Regions from separate parts of the Erwinia sp. BNK-24-b genome, predicted to be linked through region 2. Evidence: predicted binding sites of a transcription regulator. Region 2 holds the regulator's gene; the other holds the start of a gene.

Region 1 (3,128 bases), 1.8 Mb from region 2:
CGTAGAGCGGAAAGAACTGCAGGAAAATGGTGTGGCGCGGTACCACTATCTTCTCTTCCAGCTGCTGGCGGCTGCGCCCTTCTTCACCTTTCGCCTTCTCTAAAATCATCTGATCTTCGATTCCCTCGCGAAGATGCCGCGACTGACGCCACATTCTTGCGCCAGACGCCTGTAGCGCCAGGCCGACAAAAATCAGGATATAGACTACCCAAAACAGCCAGTTTCCGCCCTGATTGAAATCCGGCACCGGTGAATTGTTCCAGAAAAAGTTCAGGAAACCGGTATTGAACCGCACCATATCAATCATGACGTGCGAAAAATCCTGCATTACCGCATTAATCCCTGCCTGTTTTTCACGGCTGACTTCTACAAAGCGCATCAGTGAAATCAGCGTGGAAACCAGCGCCGGAATAAAAATAATCCAGCCAGCGATGCGCTTAAGTACCGCGACCCGCCCAGCTTGTTGATAAGTCATGCTTTCTCCTGTCCTTATGCTGTGAGGCTGTTAGTTTACCTTTGGCTGGCAAACTCTGCCTGGAAAAATAATACCTTCAGGATGACGCACGCTTTAGCCTGCCACCCTGCCGCACCTTTAACTTCATGTTAATGTGTCAAAAAACGACTAACGGAGCCGCATTATGTCTTATTCACGTCCCGTACTTGCCGCAATTTTTGATATGGATGGGTTACTAATTGATTCAGAACCGTTATGGGAACAGGCGGAGCTGGATATTTTTGCCACGCTGGATGTCGACCTTTCCCGCCGCAGCGAGCTGCCGGACACGGTTGGCTTGCGCATCGATCAGGTTGTGCGGATGTGGTATGAAACTCTGCCCTGGAGCGGCCCCACTCAGGATGAGATCGCCCAACGTATTATTACTCGCGTTATTAACCTGATTGACGAAACGCGGCCGCTGCTGCCGGGCGTTGAGGCGGCACTCAAGCTCTGCCAGGCTGAGGGGCTGAAAATGGGTCTGGCTTCCGCCTCGCCGCTTTTTATGCAGGAACACGTGCTGGAGATGTTTGGCCTGCGCCACTACTTTGAGGTGCTGGCTTCGGCAGAGGGGCTTCCTTACAGCAAGCCGCATCCTCAGGTTTATCTTGATGCAGCGGCGCGTCTCGGCGTCGATCCGCTTAACTGCGTCACGCTGGAAGACTCTGTTAACGGTATGATTGCCACCAAAGCGGCGCGAATGCGTTCCATCACTGTACCTGCCCCTGTCCATGCCAGCGACGCGCGCTGGGCACTGGCGGATGTAAAGCTGGCCTCGTTAACTGAATTAAGCAGCCGTCATTTGTTGGGCAGTTAATACGGTGGCTGCCAGGCTCATTTCGGGTCTGGTAGCCCGCCCGGGTTATACGGTAGATCATCTTAAAAACGGTTATCAGCAGCGGTTTTCTTCTTAAGATAAAAAAGGCAGCCATCTATTCATCTTTCGTTACAGCGTAACGTGTTTATTCTACTGTATATATCACCTATACTGGATGAATTGACAGTTCTGCTACCGAGTGTTTTCCATGACGGCCGAAGGCCATCTTATTTTTGCTATCGCCAGCGCAATTTTTGCCAAACGAGCCGACTTAACGCCCGTTCTCGGCAGTGCCGACTGGTGGCATATTATTCCTGCCACGTTGCTTACCTGCCTGCTGCCGGATATCGATCACCCACGCTCGACGCTTGGTCAACGCTTTCGCTGGCTATCGCAGCCCATTGCGCGAGCGTTCGGCCATCGCGGCTTTACGCATAGTCTGCTGGCCGTGATCGGCGGCGTTATGCTGCTACGGCTACAGTTGCCAAAAGAGTGGGTACTGCCTGCGGATGTTTTTCAGGGGATGGTGCTGGGCTATCTAAGTCATATTGTTGCCGACATGCTGACGCCCGCAGGCGTTCCTTTGCTGTGGCCCTGCCGCTGGCGTTTTCGGCTGCCGCTGTTAAACAGCCGTAACGGTAACCAGCTGGAGCGGATGCTGTGCCTGGCGTTAGTTGGACTGGCAATGTGGTTCCCGGCAGGCGCGCCCTCTTTTGGTGCAAACAGCTGGCCGTTACAGGCGCTGGAGCAGGTACAGGATAACGTTAGCCGCTTTATAAATGCACGCCTTGCTCACTAAGCAGTCGATTTAACCCAATGAGTTATAAACTATTCCTTTTGATTATATAACGCCTTTTCGCCGAGCTGATACCATCGTCCCACAGCGTACCCGTTGCGCAATAATTCTATCTTACTGACGAAGCCAGCATAAAGCCTCGTTAAAACTGGAGATCCGGGATGAACCTTCCACTCATTGCAAACCTGGCAGCATTTATTGTGCTGCTGGTATTGCTGGCGAAAAGCGGTAACAAGAACTGGAGCCTGGCAAAAAAAGTCCTGCTGGGCCTGGCAACCGGCGTGTTGTTTGGCCTGGTTTTACATACTATTTACGGTGCCGACAGCGCCGTACTGAAAGAGTCTATCAGCTGGTTTAATATCGTCGGTAACGGCTATGTGCAGCTGTTGCAGATGATCGTTATGCCGCTGGTTTTTGCTTCTATTCTGAGCGCCGTCGCGCGGCTGCATAATGCCTCGTCGCTGGGCAAAATTAGCCTGTTAACGATTGGCGTATTGCTGTTCACGACCGCTATCTCGGCGCTGGTAGGCGTCTTTGTCACCTGGCTGTTTGGTCTTAACGCCAACGGTCTGGTTCAGGGCGCACAGGAAACCGCTCGTCTGGCCGCGCTGCAATCTACCTATATGGGGAAAGTAGCCGATCTTTCCACGCCGCAGCTGCTGCTCTCTTTCGTACCGAAAAATCCTTTTGCCGATCTGACCGGCGCGAACCCTACTTCTATTATCAGCGTGGTCATTTTTGCCGCTTTCCTGGGCGTGGCCGCACTGCATCTGCTGCGTGATGATAAGCCGAAAGGCGAACGCGTACTGGCGGCAATAGATGTGCTGCAGGCCTGGGTCATGAAGCTGGTTCGCCTGATCATGAAGCTGACGCCTTATGGCGTCATGGCGTTAATGACCAAGGTTGTCGCCAGCTCAAACCTGGCCGATATCATCAAGCTGGGCGGTTTTGTGGTTGCCTCCTATCTGGGGCTGGCAATCATGTTCGCCGTACACGCGCTGCTGCTGTCGGTAAACGGCGTG
Region 2 (3,128 bases):
TACGGCTAATGAGCCAGCATCACGGCGCAATCAGCGCTTACGATCTGCTGGACCTGCTACGCGCAAGCGAACCACAGGCCAAGCCGCCGACGATTTATCGCGCGCTGGATTTTTTGCTGGAGCAGGGGTTCGTGCATCGGGTGGAGTCGACCAACAGCTATGTGGTATGCCATCACTTTGAAGAGCCTTCACATACCTCGGCGATGCTAATCTGCGACCGCTGCGGGGCCGTGACTGAACAACATGCCGAAGGCGTAGAGGCTATTTTGAAGTCACTGGCAAAAAGCACGGGTTTTGCGCTGACCAATAGCGTTATTGAAGCACACGGTTTGTGCCTTAATTGCGTTGAAGTTGAAGCCTGCCAGCACCAGGATGAGTGCCAGCACGATCACACGGTTGTTGCCAAAAAGCGTGGCCGCTAAGTAGCTAACCCTTCAAATATATTTAAGCCATGTCTGACCAGTGTCAATGACGTGCCAAAGGCCATAAACAAACAAGGGCGGTGCCGTAAGCACCACCCTTGTTAAGCAGACTGATTATTTAGCCTGCCAGCGACTTACTTAACATCCTCAGAAGCGATGTTTATTCGTCGTTTCCCAGTCACCGAGTTCTTTTTCGGCCTGGTCTTTAGTGTAGCCATAGCGTTCCTGGATTTTACCTACCAGCTGATCGCGTTTGCCTTCAACGATGGTCATATCATCGTCGGTCAGCTTGCCCCACTTCTCTTTCACTTTACCTTTTAACTGCTTCCAGTTACCGCCGGCTTCGTCTTTATTCATCTTGTCTCTCCTTAACTTAGAACCTTAGGTGATAACAGCTTATCGTTACAGCAAAACGGCTGACAGCAACATAAAACGCTGCCTAAATGCTTAACGTACTAATAATTGTAGTAGATGATGGCGGTTTTGCATGGCGACCAGCAAAAAAAAGCGAAGCGGTGTGAAAGCAAAGGTAACAAGCCTGTACGACGTGCGGAGACAGTAGCCATTAAGAAAGACGGCAGTAGCAGTAGCAGTAGCAGTAGCAGTAGCAGTAGCAGTAGCAGTAGCAGTAGCAGTAGCAGTAGCAGTAGCAGTAGCAGTAGCAGTAGCAGTAGCAGTAGCAGTAGCAGTAGCAGTACAGCAAACACGGGGAAGGCAGTCACGGTCAAATGCCGTGTTAAAAGAAAGGAAAATCTGTGCTGCTAAGAGAAGATCTGAAACTCAGGAAAGCCGCAACGCGCCGTTATAGAAACGACGCGTGGAGAAATCACCAGAAGCGGTGGCTCAGAGCCAGTTACCGTTACGTATCACGCCAACCGCCAGGCCTTCAATTGAAAAGGTTTGCTGACGCAGGTCAACCACAATAGGCTGGAACTCGTTGTTTTCCGGCAGTAAATGAACGATGTTACCCTGCTTTTTCAGTCGCTTGACGGTAACTTCGTCATCAATACGCGCAACCACTACCTGACCGTTACGCACGTCCTGCGTTTTATGTACGGCCAACAGATCGCCATCCATAATACCGATGTCTTTCATCGACATGCCGCTAACGCGCAGCAGGAAATCGGCACCCGGCTTGAATAAATCCGGATCGACCTGGTAATGTCCTTCAATGTGCTGTTCCGCCAGCAGCGGTTCGCCCGCAGCCACACGGCCAATCAGCGGCAGGCCGTCTTCGTCTTCCATCATCAGGCGAATACCGCGTGATGCACCGGAAACGATTTCGATAACGCCCTTGCGCGCCAGCGCTTTAAGGTGCTCTTCAGCCGCATTCGGGGAACGGAAACCGAGCTGCGTAGCGATCTCTGCCCGCGTCGGCGGCATGCCGGTTTGGTTAATATGCTGGCGAATCAGGTCATAAACCTGTTGCTGCCTTGCCGTTAGTGCTTTCATCCCGCCCCCTGGTTGTTTATACAGTCACTTGTAAGTATATACAGGTATTTCGCCGTTGAAAACCTTAAGCTGTGCAAAAAACGACAATTACTTTACGGGCGTTCAGCGTGAAAGCAATATGCTCAGCCAGACGAAAACGGCCAGCAAGATAGCCAGCAGCACCGCCGCCGACCCCATATCCTTGGCGCGTCCGGACAGCTCGTGAAACTCGTTGCCCAACCTGTCGACCACGGCTTCAATGGCGCTGTTAAGCACTTCGACGATAATCACCAGCGCGACGGACCCGATCATCATGACTCTTGCCAGTACGCTGACGTCCAGCCAGCAGGCGATAATGACCGCAATCACTGCTGCCACCAGCTCCTGGCGAAAAGCGGCTTCATGCTGCCATGCCGCTCGTAATCCTTTCCACGAATAACCGGCAGCTTTGATAATCCGCGTGATACCGACGGCGTTATTTGTCATATCAAGGGAACCCTTTGTAATGTTTAACGTCAATGTCAGGGTAGCGCACATTTTGTAACATCACAGATCTCATGCAAGGATTCTGGTATGCTTGCGGCGCTTTGCTAACGAGAGGCTTCATGTTGTCTATGTCAGGTTGGCGTAAATTATATTATAAATTGTTGAATTTACCGGTAAAAATGCTGGTAAAGAGTAAGGCGATCCCCGCCGAGCCGGTCGCTGAACTGGGGCTCGATACGTCGCGCCCTATTATGTATGTACTACCGTATGATTCAAAGGCCGATCTGCTGGCGTTGCGCGAGCAGTGCCGCAAAGAAGATCTTCCCGATCCCTTAGATCCGCTGGAAATCGACGGTACGCTGCTGCCGCGTTACGTGTTTATCCACGATGGCCCGCGCGTGTTTCCTTACTATGCGCCGAATCTGGAATCCGTTAAAACGTTCCATGACTATCTGGATTTGCACCGTAGTCATCCTCTGCTTGATGTGCAGATGGTACCCGTTGCGGTGATGTTTGGCCGCGCACCAGGCCGCGAAGTTCAGGGCGAAAGCCAGCCGCATCTGCGCGTATTAAACGGTATCCAGAAGTTTATCGCCGTCCTGTGGCTGGGACGCGACAGCTTTGTGCGCTTTTCACCGATGGTGTCACTACGCCGGATGGCAACAGAGCACGGCACGGATAAAACTATCGCCCAGAAGCTGGCACGCGTAGCCAGAATGCATTTTGCCCGCCAGCGCCTGGCGGCGATTGGCCCGCGCCTGCCCGTTCGTCAGGATTTGTTCAATAAGC

What was found. Region 2 encodes LexA, which represses DNA repair genes until DNA is damaged. Its sites were predicted from a motif close to TNCTGTATGTACATACAGNA; they were not measured.
Region 1: a site for LexA is predicted at 1,480-1,499, ahead of ACMGGR_RS11575 (metal-dependent hydrolase). Genes of this name have one in related genera too.

Annotation. Positions count from the first base shown of each region.
Region 1 covers NZ_CP179901.1:2,568,065-2,571,192, forward strand. The annotation lists gene ACMGGR_RS11565 (YniB family protein) at 1-475, opposite strand, end outside; gene hxpB (hexitol phosphatase HxpB) at 639-1,310, shown strand; gene ACMGGR_RS11575 (metal-dependent hydrolase) at 1,519-2,109, shown strand; gene ACMGGR_RS11580 (L-cystine transporter) at 2,268-3,128, shown strand, end outside.
Region 2 covers NZ_CP179901.1:4,335,078-4,338,205, forward strand. The annotation lists gene zur (zinc uptake transcriptional repressor Zur) at 1-422, shown strand, start outside; gene ACMGGR_RS20015 (CsbD family protein) at 570-779, opposite strand; gene lexA (transcriptional repressor LexA) at 1,266-1,874, opposite strand; gene ACMGGR_RS20025 (diacylglycerol kinase) at 1,977-2,339, opposite strand; gene plsB (glycerol-3-phosphate 1-O-acyltransferase PlsB) at 2,468-3,128, shown strand, end outside.